Regions from separate parts of the Gardnerella swidsinskii genome, predicted to be linked through region 1. Evidence: riboswitches for the same ligand, from Rfam matches in the RefSeq annotation. Region 1 holds a riboswitch; the other holds the start of a gene.

Region 1 (8,227 bases):
ACGTCTAAATCCATGTTCTTTTCTTTAATAAGCTCTGTTATAGGCTGCTCAAAGACCTTAACAGTAGACCACGCAACGAATTGCGAATCACCGTGCTCTCCTAAGCTATATCCCTTAACAGCCTTTGGATGCACGCCAAAGAACTTGCCTACTGCACGATGCAAGCGCGCAGAATCAAGCAAAGTGCCAGTTCCAATAATCTTTTCGTAAGGAAGACCAGTAGCTTCCTTGTAAAGCTGGCAAATAGCGTCGCAAGGATTTGTTATGTCGATTAAAACACCGTGGAATCCAGAAGCCTTAATCTTTGCACCAACTTCTGCAACTTCCTTACGATTATACTTAAGCTCTGCAAAACGATCTGGATGAGGAACGTCTAAAAGCTTTATATGACCCAAGGCGCTTACGATTACCTCTACGTCTTTTAATGCTTCATAATCATTAACCGTAATATTAACGTTAAAAGGCACATTATCCATTGAATCTTCAAAATCCAATGCGTCGGCATTCACCTTTGCCTCATTAGTATCATAAAGATACAAATCATCAGCGTGACCGCCAACAACAAGTTGATGCGCTACTGCTGCACCAACGTTTCCCATGCCTATAACTGCTACTTTTCTCATATGAAACATCTCCTTCCGTTTTTAGTTTTCCATAAAAAATAGCACTATTTTGATGAGAATAAAAGTAATGTTAGAAAAATTTATATATTTTTTCAAAAAATCGCTAAAATATACGAAAAACGGTCAGCCGTAAACACGACTGACCGTTAAAACTCAAAGACTCAAGAAGCCACTAAGTTACTTAAAACTAAAAGTTACTTCATATACTTCTTGCAAGCCTTGAATGCGCTGTAACCAGCATACTGAGCGGTAGAACCAAGCTCTTCCTCAATCTCAAGCAAGCGGTTGTACTTAGCAATACGCTCGCCACGAGCAGGAGCACCAGTCTTGATTTGGCCAGTGTTCTTAGCAACAGCAAGATCAGAAATGGTGGTATCTGGAGTCTCGCCAGAACGATGGGAAACCATAGAAGTGAAGCCGTTCTTAGTTGCAAGCTCAATAGCGTCGAGGGTTTCGGTGACGGAACCAATCTGGTTCAACTTCACGAGCAAGGAGTTAGCTGCACCAAGCTCAATACCCTTAGCCAAACGCTTTGGATTGGTGACAAGCAAGTCATCGCCAACGAACTGCAAACGATCACCAAGACGCTTGGTGATTTCTGCCCAATCATCCCATCCTTCTTCCTGGAATGGATCTTCAATGGAAACGATTGGATACTCGTTGATGAGCTTCTCGTAGTAATCAAGCATGTAAGCAGATTCGCGCTCTTCGCCATCGAAACGATACTTACCAGTTTCCTTGTTGTAGAACTCAGAGGAAGCAACGTCAAGAGAAATACCAATCTGCTTGCCTGGCTCGTAGCCAGCGGCTGCGATTGCATCCATGATGTACTTCAAGGAATCCTCATTGGACTTCATCTTTGGAGCGAAGCCACCTTCGTCGCCAAGACCAGTAGCCAAGCCTTCCTTCTTCAAAACATTCTTCAAGGTGTGATAAACCTCAACACCAGCGCGCAAAGCATCGCTGTAGGTTGCGAAACCGTATGGAGAAATCATGTATTCCTGAATATCGGTTGCAAAATCAGCGTGAGCACCACCGTTCATGATGTTCATGTTTGGAACTGGAAGAATGTGACCATTGGTGCCGCCAATGTAGCGGTACAACGGAAGCTGAGCAGACTCAGCAGCGGCGTAGAGAGCAGCGAGGGAAACGCCGAGAATTGCGTTAGCACCAAGCTTGCCCTTGTTTGGCGTGCCATCAAGCTCGATCATCGTCTCATCAAGAGCGCGCTGATCGGTGGCATCCATGCCAATAACCTTAGGAGCGATTACTTCGTTGACAGCCTTAACAGCTTCCAACGTGCCCTTGCCCTGATAACGGGACTTGTCGCCATCGCGACGCTCCCAAGCTTCTGCTTCACCAGTAGAAGCACCAGAAGGCACTAAACCAATACCCTGAGCGCCATCTTCGGTCTCCAAATAAACCTGAACAGTAGGATTTCCACGAGAATCCAAAATTTCGCGTGCATATACGCTTTCAATAGCTGCCACAACTACTCCTTTATACCTATGGGTTGTGATGACTCTTTTAAGACTAGTGCGTTTTATGGACGTTATATTGAGTACCAGCGTATTTATGCCGTGAACGTTCACAATATTTTGATTCAACTCGAGTCATATGAGCCAATTGTATATTTTTAAGCAATATTGTTTATAAATATCGATTTAAAATATACTTGTCCATACCCTTAAGTGATAATGACCTCAGACACGGGGTGCGCAACTACATCGTGCCAAACAACAATACATATAGTGTTGCGCTGAGAATACACTCGTTGAACCTGATATAGCTAAAACTATCGAAGGGATTGTCGCATGACTTACAGTTCGCCTAATAAAGCGAAGAACATATTGAAGATTGCATTTAAAGCGGTATCTTCATGTAAAGTGTGGATTTCAACTATCCTCATTTTGGTTTTGTGGTTTTTCACAACTCTTTCTCCAACCGAAGACCGTTCTTTGCCATCCCCATATGAAGTAATACAAGCTTTTATTGATTTAAACAACGAAGGCATATTATTAAAATCCTTAGGAATAAGTATTTTACGAGTTCTTTTAGGACTTTTGTTAGGAATTATTTTTGCTGTTCCAGCAGGAATACTTGCAGGAGGCAGTAAGCTTGGCAATATTGTAGTTGATAAACCAAGCCACATGTTGAGGTCAATTCCATTCCCGGCTTTAGCTCCAATATTAATAATTTTCCTCGGAATAGATGAAACGATGAAAATAGCACTTATAGCTGTTGGCGTTTTTGGACCTATGTACGTTAATATTCGCGACGGAGTTCGTAATATTGATTCAAAACTTCTTGAATTAGCGCAGGTTTATCACGTTAAAAAATCTACTATTTTTATATCTATTTTGCTTCGCGGCACACTTCCAAGTTTTATGACAGGTTTGCGATTTGCAATATCTGTAGCATGGGTTGCATTAGTGACTTGCGAAACAGTTAATTCTTCTATTGGAATTGGATACATTCTTTCAAGAGCACAAGAATTCTTTAGACCAGATCAAATGATGGCATGCGTTATTATGTACGCAATTGCAGGTCTTGGATCTGAGCTTACTGCAAACATATTAGAGTATCTTCTTATACCTGAACGCAGATTAAATAAAAAATCACGCCAATAATCTAGTAATATCAACATTTTTCTAAAGTTAACTACTTTTTAAAATGCATTAAATTGCTTTTTAAGAATTAGTCAATATTTAGATTCAACAACCAAATAACAACAACCAAACAAACAACAGATAAACAAAACAACAAACAAAACAACAAACAAAAGGAGCTGTATATCATGGCCAATTTAAAAATGCGATTTTCTAAAAAGAGCATTATTGCATTAATCTGCGCTGCTTGTGCAACTGTATCTCTTGCAGCTTGCGGAAGCTCACAAAAATCATCAAACGCTTCTTCAAAAGAAGATGCTGGAACTATGAGAGTTGCTTATCTTTCTACAGCAAATTATCTAACTACTTTGAAAAATGAGAAATTCCTTCAAGAAGAATTTGGAAAATCTAAAGTAACTTACACTGGTCCTTACACTCCAGTTGACGGTCTTACTGCTGTGATGAGCGGAAATGCAGATGCTACAACTACTGGAACTGGACGCTTCATTGATTTGATTGCTGAAGGACAGCCATGGGTAGCTTTTGCGCTCGAATATTACAATGGTGATTCTCAAGGAATCGTTGCATCCGCAAAAAGCGGAGTGAAAACACTAAAAGACTTATATGGTAAGAAAGTTGCTATTATTCACAACGGTGACACTGGCGATTACATGCTTCACCGCGCATTTGATAAAAGCGGTTTAGACGTTTCTAAAGTTAACAAAGTTGAGATGAGCCCTAAGAACTTCCAGGCAGCATTTACTTCTGGACAGATTGACGCAATTTCCTCATTCGATCAGAATCTTGCTGCAGCAATGACAACTCCAGGCGCAAAATTGCTTGTAAATGCTAAAAAGTACGGCAATATGAACGTTACTATTCACATTGTTTCTAAGAGCTTTGCCAAAAAGCATCCAGATCTTGTTAAGAAGATGTACAAGGCTCTTGTTCGCGAAGCAGAAAAGTCTCATAAAGAAAACAATGTTATTGGAAACGCTTACAAGCAGCTCGGAGCAAGCGAAACTATTATTAAGCAAATTGAAAAGTTTGACAATCCAACTATTCGTCCAATCGATGAAAAAGGTTTGAAAATGATGGAAACTCAGGCCAAAGAATACGTGAAATATGGTTTAATTAAGCAAGCTCCAAAGAATTTGAAAGATTCTGTAATGGATTGCACAAAGTAAATTAATTCATTTATCCATAAAACACATATTCATAAAAAACAAAATAAAATATCAAAATAAAATAATATATAACTGATTAATCAAAATTAAAACAAAGTTATATAACAAGATTATATAAACATGATTTAAAGCAACGCAGTAGGAGTAAATATGAACACTCAAATAGAAGAAAACTATGAGACTAAAGATAACTCTTACTGCGTTACTCTAGAACATATTGGCGTGACTTTTAAAAATAACGCTAAAATATTACGAGATATAAATCTAAATATTAAAAAAGGCGAATTCGTATCTCTAATAGGACGCTCAGGATGCGGAAAAACCACTCTTCTTAAAGTTATTTCAGGATTAATCAAACCTGATTCTGGAACAATAAACGTCACACAACATCAAGCAATAGGTTTCCAAGATGCAAGATTAATACCATGGCTAACAGTAAGTAAGAACGTAGTTTTCGGCATGCAAGGAAACAAATCAGAACTAAAATCTATTGCAGAAAAAGCTCTTAACGATATGCAACTTAATAATTATGGTTCGAAATGGCCATCAGAACTTTCAGGTGGTCAAGCCCAACGAGTCTCATTAGCTAGAGCTTTAGTTCATAATCCTGAATTACTACTTTTAGACGAGCCTTTCGGAGCATTAGACGCTTTAACTCGTTTAGACATGCAAGATTTGCTTGATAATCTAAGGCAAAAACATGGCTGGACCACGATAATGGTCACGCACGATATTTCCGAAGCAGTAAGACTTTCTGACAGAATTCTTATGATCAAAGACGGAATTATTGAGAAAAACTGGAATATTGATCGAAGCCAACTTGATGCACAAAAGCGTCCAAATAATCACGTTGAAATAGAAGACGAACTACGCATGGCATTGCAATAAATATTTTTAACACTTATATTGCAACAGATATTACAAATCACCACGCTAAGTCTTCAAGTAATTGCTTAGACCACTTAAGAATATCTGATTCACTCATTGAACCAGACCCGAGTGAAGATTCAAAAGGAGCTGGAACAATAAGCATATGAGTAAGAGGACGATACTGCAATCCTCTATAAATACGCTTCAAACGCATCATCACAGACTCTTTTGGATCGATGCCAACAACTCGTACTGATTTTCCTTGAGAGCTGATTTGCGTAATACCAATCTCGCGTGCTTTAAAACGCAAACGAGCAACATCACACAAAGACTCAAACTCTTCAGGCGGATTACCAAAGCGATCAAGAAGCTCATCGTGAAGTTCTTGCAAATCACTATTATCCTTAGCAGCAGCAAGCTTCCTGTACGCTTCCAAACGAAGCTTGTCAGAAGCAATATAATCAACTGGAAGAGAAGCTTCAACGGGAAGATCAATAGTTACGCAAACAGGCTCAACTCTTTCAGGTTCCTTATATTTTTCAACAGCTTCAGAAACCATACGAACATACAAATCAAATCCAACACCCTCAATGTGTCCACTTTGCTCATCTCCAAGCAAATTTCCAGTTCCGCGCAATTCCAAATCTTTCATCGCAACATCAAAACCAGAACCAAGCGCAGTATGCTGAGCAATTGTTGAGAGCCTATCGTGAGATTGTTGTGTCATAGACTTAGACGGATCATACAAAAAGTAAGCGTAAGCACGCTCATGACCTCTACCTACTCGACCACGAAGCTGATGCAACTGGCTTAAACCGAATCTATCTGCGTGATCGACAATAAGTGTATTCGCATTAGAAATATCAAGACCTGTTTCAATAATCGTCGTACAAACAAGCACATCAATATCTCTATGCCAAAAATCACGAATAACAGCATCGAGCTGCTTCTCGCCCATTTTTCCATGAGCAATAGCAACACGGACATCTGGCACAAGCTCCTGAATCTTACTTGCAACAGAACTAATATCTTCAACGCGATTATGGACGTAAAAAACTTGACCCCCACGCAACAATTCACGCTTAATGCACGCAGCAACTTGAGAATTATCATACGCACCAACGTATGTAAGCACTGGAAGCCTATCTTCTGGAGGAGTTGCAAGAGTAGACATTTCACGAATACCAGTTACAGCCATTTCAAGAGTTCTAGGAATTGGCGTTGCTGAAAGACTTAATACGTCAACGTTTGTGCGCAAAGCTTTAAGCGTTTCCTTATGTTCCACACCAAAACGCTGCTCTTCGTCAATAATAACCAAACCTAAATCTTTGAACTTTATACTAGGATTCAAAAGCTTATGCGTTCCAATAACAACGTCAATGCTTCCATCTTGCAATCCAGCTAAAGTTTCTTCAATCTCTTTAGAAGTTTGGAATCTACTCATTGCAGCAACTTTTACAGGGAATCCTTCAAAACGATTTATAAAAGTCTCGTAATGCTGTTGAACAAGCAAGGTCGTTGGAACTAAAACAACAACTTGCTTGGAATCCTGCACAGCTTTAAAAGCTGCACGTAACGCAATTTCAGTTTTACCAAAACCAACATCTCCACAAATTAAGCGATCCATTGGGATTGGGTTTTCCATATCTGCTTTTACTTCGTCAATAGTTGTAAGCTGATCAGCAGTTTCTTGATAAGGAAATGCGTCTTCCAACTCTTTTTGCCAAGGAGTATCTTTACTAAACGCAAATCCGCGAGATTGCTGCCTTGCTGAATAAAGTTTAATAAGATTTTCAGCAATTTCATGAACATGCTTTTTAGCTTTTGCTTTAGTTTGAGCCCAGTCAGAACCTCCGAGCTTGTTAAGCTTTGGTATTTCTGCACCTATATATTTACTCACTAAATCAAGCTGATCAGTTGGAATAAAAAGCTTATCGTTAGGAGCGTTACGTTTGCTAGGAGCATATTCAATGACTAAATATTCGCGCGTTGCACTACCACCCGAAACAGCAATATTACGTTGCTTCATGCCGACAAAACGTCCAATACCATGCTGCTCGTGCACAACGAAATCACCAGGCTTTAGTTCCATTAGGTCGATTGCTTTGCGCCTGCGTCTTGGAGTTTTTAGTTGAGCTGATGCAGAAGATTTACCTGTCAGATCACGCTCTGTAAGAATCGCAATACGCGCAGCATTGTCAATGAAGCCATCCGAAATACTTGAGCGCACTGTAGTAAATTCATGTACACCAGTCGCATATATAGCGCGCCTCAAGCGTGCAAGAGTACCAGAAGCCGCTGCAGTAATAGTTACAGCAAAACCATTGTCAACAAGAGAAGTGATGCCGCCAGAAACTTTCGATTCATCTCCTCGAAACTCTTGTGGCGCCGATGCTGGCAAAGCAATATTTCCATAAATTTGATTGTCAACACCAAAAGATGTTAATTTCCATACGTCATGATTAGACAATTCTAACGATGAAATCGTTTCATCAAAATCCAAGAAATTAGCTTGATCGAATGTTATTGGAGCTCCAGAACCGTGTCCAGAAGCAGCAACATGCCAACTAGCTGCTAAGAATTCGTTAGCTGTAGCAGTTACGTCATCTGCAGCTCTACGGCATTTTTCGGGATCAGATAGAATAATAACAGATTCCTTCGGAAGCATATTTTGCACTGATTCCATGCGATCCACTAGTGCTGGCAACAAAGACTCCATACCTTCTACAGGTATAGAATTTGCGATTGATTCAAGCATATCGTCAGCATTTGGAATTGCACCAATAAGAGAACGCGCACGCTTGCAAATTTTTTCTGTAATCTGAAGCTCACGGCAAGGCGTAGCCCAAATACTTGCAATATTATTGCCATAAGTACGCTGATCAGAAGCATGAAATTGCTTTATAGTATCAATTTCATCACCAAAAAATTCAATTCT
Region 2 (8,227 bases), 250 kb from region 1:
CCAGAAAGTCCTAAGCACACACCCTTAAAACCATTCTTACGCATGTAATCTCTAAGACCTACAACACACGCACAATACACTTCTTCGTCTGCGTCAAGTTTTGGAGCAATGCTTGAAACTTTCTGCTTTTTCAGCGAGTTATCAAAATCAACAAACGACAAATCTTCATCAAACATTGCCGAGCGTTCAAGTAAAGTTCCGTCAGCATCAACAACAAAACTTCCACCGTCAAAAACCAAATCATCTTGGCCGCCGACTTGGTTCACATATACGACTGGCGCATTGACTTCAACAGCGCGCTTTTGAGCCAAACTCAAGCGCACATGAGTTTTACCTTCCTCATATGGAGAACCGTTCATAGTTATTAGCGCATCGATACCAAGTTTTGCCAAACGCGCAACAGGACCGCCGTCTTGCCAAATATCTTCGCAAATAGCAAAACCTAGACGCATTCCATCTACTTCCAGCAGCTCACACTTATTGCCAGAAGAGAAAATACGAAACTCGTCAAAAACACCATAATTTGGCAAGAAATGCTTGTCGTATTGCAACACAGATTTACCTTCATGCAATACGAGAAGCCTGTTTCGAGGCTTTCCAGCAGACTCGTCAAAGCCAACAGTTCCAACTACTACGTAAAGCTCCCCCAAGCCTTCTTCCGCAAGTTTTGTTGCAAGCAAGTCTGCAGCTTTTTGTGCAGTTGTGCGGAACGTGGCACGCAAGGCGAGGTCTTCAATAGGATACCCAGTCAAAGTCATCTCAGGAAACACAACCATGCGAGCACCCGACTGCTTTGCGCGCGCAGCATACTTCAAAACTTTTTCAACGTTGCTATCAATGTTCCCAACGCAGGTATCTATCTGCGCTAACGCCAATCGCAAAAAACTCATACATTACAGTCTAGTAGATAGCTTCATTGCAAGTAAGCGACGTGTTGAAAAACTTATTTTTTCTCTTTCCACACTGCAAGTATGCGAATTATTAACACGTCATAAATAATACTAATAAGCAAAGTGTAGAATTATTGATTTTTCTCGCCTATATTGATAATTCGTTACTCGCGAAGGGGATTTAACTTTAAACAAATTTCACCGAACAAGGAGCAGGAAATATGCGAAAAATTAAAGTTATTGCATCAATTACAGCACTGGCAGCATTAGCGACTTTCACTTTAAGTGGCTGCGGTAGCTCAAAAGCAGGCGCAAAGGATGACAAGACCATTACTGTTGCAGCTTCACCTACCCCGCATTCTGAAATCTTAAATAAAGTTGTAAAGCCAATCTTGCAAAAAGAAGGCTACAAGCTAGTAGTAAAGGAATTTACTGACTACGTGCAGCCAAATACAGCTACTGAAGAAGGCGAAGTTGACGCAAACTACTATCAGCATTTGCCTTATCTTGACAACTTTAATAAGGAAAAGGGAACTCACCTTGTTTCAGTAGGTGGAATTCATTTTGAACCATTTGGATTGTATCCAGGAAAAACCAAGACGATTAAAGCATTAGCAAACGGAGCAACTGTTGCAGTTCCAAATGATCCTACTAATGAGGCTCGCGCATTGCTTCTTTTGCAAGATGCCGGATTGATTAAGTTGAAGAATCCAAAGGATATTAACGCTACTACAAAAGATATTACTGAGAATCCTAAGAATTTGAAGTTTAAAGAACTTGAAGCGGCAACAGTTCCTACTGCCATTAAGGATGTGGATCTTGCTGCCATGAACGGCAATTACGCTATTCAAGCTGGTTTTAACCCAACTAAAGACCCACTTACTTCAGAAAAAGTTGGAGGCATTGCGGCTAAAACTTATGAAAATATTATTGTAGTAAAGAAGGGCTCTGAAAAGTTTGCAAAAATCAAAGCCTTACTCAAAGCTTTGAAGACAAGCGAAGTGCGCGACTATATTACTAAAACTTACAAAGGCGCTGTGCTCCCTGTTTTCTAAAAAATACTCACAATGTAGCCACCTAATGCCGCATGTGTATGCTTCGTGTATGCTTTGCGGCATTATTTTATAAGCGTGTAATATACGTAATGTGCGTGCTGGTTAATAATCTAGTTAATGACGCTAGTTAGTAACTCTAGTTAGTAACTCTAGTTAGTAACGAAGTATATTTCACACAGAAAGCAATAATCTGTTAAGGAAAAGCATGATTCAGATCGAACATCTTCACAAAAGCTACGGCAAAGGTAGCAAAGCGAACGAAGCATTACACGACATTAATCTGACTATTGAATCGGGAGAAGTATTCGGAATCCTTGGTTCTTCTGGTGCAGGAAAGTCTTCGCTAGTTCGTTGCATGAATCTGCTTGAGCGACCAACTTCCGGCAAAATTATTATTGACGGAAATGATATTAGCGAAGTAAAAGATAAAGAACTTGCAAAAGTACGCACTAATATTGGCATGATTTTCCAGAATTTTAGCCTTTTCCAGCAGCGTACAGTATTGCGAAACGTCACTTTCCCATTAGAGCTGAATCACACTGCAAAAAAGGAACGAGAAGAACGCGCAAACTACTTACTTGACTTAGTTGGTTTACAAGATTTTGCAAACCGCTACCCTAGCCAGCTTTCAGGCGGACAGCAGCAGCGCGTAGCAATTGCACGAGCATTGGCGAATAATCCGTCGATTATGCTTTGCGACGAAGCAACAAGCGCACTTGACTCCACAACTACTGCGCAAATCCTTGATTTATTGAGCCGAATTAACCGCGAACTCAACGTAACGCTTGTTATTATTACGCATTCGCTGGCTGTAGCACGAAATATTTGCGACCGAGTTGCAATGATTGATGGCGGACGCATTGTGGAATTAGGTGACACTGATACGCTTTTTGCAAATCCACAAAGCGATATTTTGCGAACTCTTATTGCAGATGAAAAACAGGAAAATCATCGCGCTAAAATTACAAGCACGATTGCAAGCGAGCTTAACAATAAGCCAGAAAACGCACAAACAGACGAACAAACAAACGCGCTTACCAACGAGGTGAAATAACAATGTTAGAAGCTGCTACACAATTTTTTAACGACTACGGCAACTTACTTATTGAAGGCGTGCAAGACACACTCGTAATGACATCAGTTGCAACACTTTTTGCATACCTTATTGGACTTCCAGTTGGCGTACTTCTCATTACATCAAACAAAAAAGGCATTTGCCCCAACGCGCCAATTAACGCAGTTCTAGGCTGGATTGTTAACATCGTGCGTTCTGTGCCGTTTATTATTTTATTAGTTGCAATAATTCCTTTCACTCGTCTCATAGTTGGCACTTCTTTGGGAGTTCCTGGGGCTATTGTGCCTCTGGTGATTACGGCTGCACCATTCGTTGCTAGAGTAGTTGAACAATCTTTAGCCGAAGTTGACGGAAGCTTAATTGAAGCAGCACAAAGCTTTGGAGCAAGCAAATTGCAAATTGTTTGCAAAGTGTTGCTGTGGGAAGCTTTACCTTCGCTAATTCGCGGAGCTGCGCTTACATTTATTACGCTTTTTGGATTCTCCGCAATGGCTGGAACAGTTGGCGCAGGCGGACTCGGAGACATTGCAATACGATACGGATACCAGCGTTATCAATACGATGTGATGACAGTTGCTGTTATCCTTTGTATTATTCTCGTGCAGATTGTGCAAAGCTTGGGAGATTTTATTTCACGCGCAATCAATCATCACGAACGCTAAAGAAATTCGCAACATACCCACCACCAATTAAATGCACATAATCGTGTAAACTTGCTGGTAATTCGACATTTTGCAGGGGTGCTTTCGAAAGAAGGCTGAGATGGTATTAGTTTGCCTAACCCTTCGAACCTGTTAGTTAATACAACGTAGGGAGCAACGATTTTAGTATGACATCGAATTATCCGTACGCATCAATGCGTAATCAATTTAATCTAAGCGCCTGCTTTATTGCAGACCCACAAGCTTGTAATAATCGTCCGCTTACCGATATTGTCGATGATGCTTTGCGCGCTGGAGCGACTTTTATTCGTCTTCATTGCAACAATGAAAACGCTAAAGAAATCACTACTATTGCACGCGATATTGCACAAATCATCGAAGACAATAACAAATGCGATTCTGTAACTTTTGTTATCGACGAGCGTGTTGATGTCGTTTGGCAAGCTCGCAATCAAAGCATCAAAGTTGACGGAGTGCATTTAGCACAAAGCGACATGGAGCCTAGAGAGGCTCGCGCTCTTCTTGGCGAAGATGCTGTAATCGGCTTATCTGTTGAAACCGAAAGCTTAGTTAAAGTAATAAACGAACTTCCAGATGGATGCATTGATTACATTTGCGTAACAGCAATGCGCAATCCTGAAGAAGGATGCGAAAGCACTACTGCCGCTTACGAATTGGAAGCAAATCACACAACGCTGGACGAAGCGAAAATTAATACGATTTGTTCCGCAAGTGATTTTCCAGTTCTAGTTGGCGGAAGAACTGCACTCGACGATATCGATACAATCGCTCACACCAAGGCTGCAGGATGGTTCGTTTCTGAAGCATTGTATTCTTCAGAAACACCAGAATCAACTATGCGTGAATTTGTTGAACATTGGAAAGCTGTGCGAGGTGAAGAAAAGCACGGCTACGCTAAGCGAGTGATAGTTGCAGAAAATTCTGAATCAAAATCTTCAGAAACTCAAGAAAAGAAGCCAACTTTTATTAATGCGAAAGAAGCAAAGGATGCTGCGAAATTAGCTAAACAACAGCGAGTTGACGTTGCAGCTCGCGGATGCACTCAGCGCGATAAAGCTCATATTCGCAAAACAACTCCAGTTCATTTTGAGTATGAATATGGTTCTTATGATTTGGAAGTTCCTTATACGGAAATTAAGCTTTCGGATACTCCTGGCGTAGGTCCTAACCCGCCTTTTAAGGATTACAATACAGAAGGTCCAAAGTGCGATCCGAAGGAAGGTTTGGCTCCGCTTCGCCTTGACTGGATTCGCGACCGCGGTGACGTTGTGGAATATGAGGGTCGCAGGCGCAATCTTCAAGACGACGGCAAGCGCGCAATTAAGCGTGGTAAGGCTTCTAAGGAATGGCGTGGACGCACGCATAAGCCAATGAAGGGCGCGGATCATCCGATTACACAAATGTGGTACGCTCGCCACGGAATCACTACTCCGGAAATGCAATATGTTGCAACGCGCGAAAATTGCGATGTAGAGCTGGTTCGCGAAGAAGTTGCAGCCGGACGTGCTGTAATTCCTTGCAATATTAACCATCCTGAAGCTGAACCTATGATTATTGGCTCGCGCTTCTTGACTAAGCTCAACGCAAACATGGGTAATTCTGCTGTTACGTCATCTATCGACGAAGAAGTAGAAAAGCTTACGTGGGCCACGAAGTGGGGTGCGGATACCGTTATGGATCTTTCCACCGGTAACGATATTCACACAACGCGCGAATGGATTTTGCGCAACTCCCCTGTGCCAATTGGAACAGTGCCAATGTATCAGGCTTTGGAAAAGGTTGAGGATGATGCTTCTAAGCTCAGCTGGGAGCTTTTCCGCGACACTGTTATTGAGCAGTGCGAGCAGGGCGTTGACTACATGACTATTCACGCTGGCGTGCTTCTTCGCTACGTGCCGCTTACTGCAAACCGCGTAACCGGTATTGTTTCTCGTGGTGGCTCAATTATGGCTGAATGGTGCTTGCAACATCATCAAGAGAGCTTCTTGTATACGCACTTTGAAGAATTATGCGAGATTTTCGCAAAGTACGATGTTGCATTCTCTTTGGGTGATGGTTTGCGTCCAGGTAGCTTGGCTGATGCTAACGATGCGGCTCAGCTTTCCGAGCTTATGACGCTTGGCGAGCTTACGAAGATCGCTTGGAAGCATGACGTACAGGTGATGATTGAAGGTCCTGGTCACGTGCCATTCGACACTGTGCGTATGAATATTGAGATGGAAAAGGCAATTTGCCAGAATGCTCCATTCTATACGCTTGGTCCTTTGACTACGGATACCGCACCTGGCTATGACCACATTACTTCCGCAATTGGTGGCGTGGAGATTGCGCGATACGGCACCGCAATGCTTTGCTATGTGACTCCTAAGGAACATTTGGGGTTGCCTAACAAGGATGACGTGAAGCAAGGCGTGATTGCGTATAAGATCGCTTGCCACGCAGCTGATCTTGCTAAGCATCATCCACATGCTATGGATCGCGACAACGCAATCAGTAAGGCTCGCTTTGAGTTCCGCTGGTTGGATCAGTTCAACTTAAGCTATGATCCAGATACCGCAATCGCCTTCCACGACGAAACACTTCCTGCAGAACCGGCAAAAATGGCGCACTTCTGCTCGATGTGCGGACCAAAGTTCTGCTCGATGGCTATTTCGCAAAATATTCGTAAGCGTTTTGGCGGAGCAGCTCAGCAGGAGCAGCTCGTTGAAGAAGCACGCAGTCAGGCAATTGCCGATGGTATGAAAGAGATGAGCAAAAAGTTCCAAGAATCCGGCTCATCGTTGTATCAAAGCGTGAAAGCATAAAATGATGAGGTACGGAAGTGCGGAAGCAAAAACTGAATTGCAAGTGCTTCAATAACAATACTTACAACGAATAATAATAGAAGAAGGTTGATATGAACCAAAGCGAGTTTTATAGTGAGCTATTATGCTTGCTATAAGACTCGCTTTCTTTATATCCGCATTTAAATTCTATTAATACAACCTTTCCGTTGCATGCGTTGTAAAGTTTCTGCCGCCTTACAGCAAAAATCCGACATTTTCTGTACACAAGCGTATAGAAAATGTCGGATTAGCAATTAAGAACTTTAGTATTAAAGAATATTAAAGAGTATTAAATCAAATAACGTTTAATCACAAAACTTCAATAGAAATAATACCTACAGGCTCAAGAGGAGCATCAGATCGATCCGTTGCGACAGCCTCGAGCTTATCGACAACCGCCTTCGATTCATCGTCAGCAACTTCGCCGAAAATTGTATGGTGGCCATCAAGCCATGGAGTTGGCACAGTTGTAATGAAGAACTGCGAACCGTTAGTGCCATGCAAACGACCGTCACGACCGCGACGCTTTCCAGCATTTGCCATAGCGAGCAAATAAGGCTTATCGAACTTCAAGGATGCGTCAATTTCATCGTCAAACTCGTATCCAGGACCGCCAGTTCCATTGCCGAGTGGGCAGCCACCCTGAATCATGAAATCCTTAATGATGCGGTGGAAAGTTAAACCATCGTAGAATGGCTCATGCGAAGGTTTTCCACTGAATGAGTCAAGCCACTCGCGCTCACCAGTAGCTAAGCCAACAAAATTTTTGACGGTTTCAGGCGCTTTACTGTCAAACAAATTGATTTTTATATCGCCTTCAGAAGTATGCATAATAACTGTAGTCATGTGGTAATTCTCCCATATTTTCACGACTGTTTCAATTCGTGTTAGATAAAAATATTCGCATACAAAAATGCCTCACTTTGCGTAGTAAAGAAAGACGCAAAGTGAGGCACTTTTACATTAACTTCATTATGCTAATTAACTCAATACTCAGCAAACTTACTGAATACAATTAAGCAAACATTAAGCAGCTCTAAAACTAGCTGATCTGCAATAACCAGATCAGCTAGCAAATATTCTACTTATTACTGTGGCGAGAAGTACCACGACGCTTAGCTGAGAAAAGCGCAGCACCAGCAGCACTAAGAGTTGCAGCAAACAAGCCAAACACAGACACGTCACTACCAGTCTTACTAAGCTGAGCAACACTACCACTCTTCAACACCTGAGCGCGCACAGAAGCACGAACATCAGCCGCATGAGCCTTAGCAGACGCCAAAGCCTTACGAGCAGCAGAAAGCTTCTTAGCCGCAGCATCAACCTGAGCCTGAGTTGCGTTAGGATCAGCAGCAACCTTCTTAGCCTCAGCCAAAGCAGCATCCAAAGCCGCCTGAGCCTTAGAAACTTGAGCATCAGCCTGCTTCACAGCCGGATTGCTTTCAACCGCAGCGTTCACAGCAGCAGAACTTGCGCCATTAGCATTATTAGCGTTAGCGTTGGCAGCATTGGTGTTAGCAGCGTTACCTGCATTACCCGAGTTTACGCCAGCACCAGCGTTACCATTACCAGCATTTCCAGGCTGTGAATCAGACTCAGCACCCTGAATCTGAACATTCAACTCACCCTTATCCACAGTAGTAGGCGCATTATCATTCACACCATAACCAGCTTCAGAACCAGAACCAGGAGTTGGTTT

The links. Region 1 has a riboswitch for thiamine pyrophosphate ahead of K9E37_RS00025 (ABC transporter permease). Riboswitches for the same ligand answer to the same signal wherever they lie in the genome.
Region 2: another riboswitch for thiamine pyrophosphate. It lies ahead of thiC (phosphomethylpyrimidine synthase ThiC); the one in region 1 lies ahead of K9E37_RS00025 (ABC transporter permease).

Annotation. Positions count from the first base shown of each region.
Region 1 covers NZ_CP083176.1:1,316-9,542, reverse strand. Annotated here, with positions in the region: gene K9E37_RS00035 (L-lactate dehydrogenase) at 1-623, opposite strand, end outside; gene eno (phosphopyruvate hydratase) at 818-2,113, opposite strand; TPP riboswitch at 2,324-2,448, shown strand; gene K9E37_RS00025 (ABC transporter permease) at 2,438-3,253, shown strand; gene K9E37_RS00020 (ABC transporter substrate-binding protein) at 3,421-4,419, shown strand; gene K9E37_RS00015 (ABC transporter ATP-binding protein) at 4,570-5,307, shown strand; gene mfd (transcription-repair coupling factor) at 5,345-8,227, opposite strand, start outside.
Region 2 covers NZ_CP083176.1:249,196-257,422, forward strand. Annotated here, with positions in the region: gene K9E37_RS01060 (NAD+ synthase) at 1-890, opposite strand, end outside; gene K9E37_RS01065 (MetQ/NlpA family ABC transporter substrate-binding protein) at 1,112-1,945, shown strand; gene K9E37_RS01070 (methionine ABC transporter ATP-binding protein) at 2,151-2,999, shown strand; gene K9E37_RS01075 (methionine ABC transporter permease) at 3,002-3,682, shown strand; TPP riboswitch at 3,747-3,852, shown strand; gene thiC (phosphomethylpyrimidine synthase ThiC) at 3,850-6,507, shown strand; gene K9E37_RS01085 (peptidylprolyl isomerase) at 6,838-7,374, opposite strand; gene K9E37_RS01090 (MiiA motif-containing surface protein) at 7,610-8,227, opposite strand, start outside.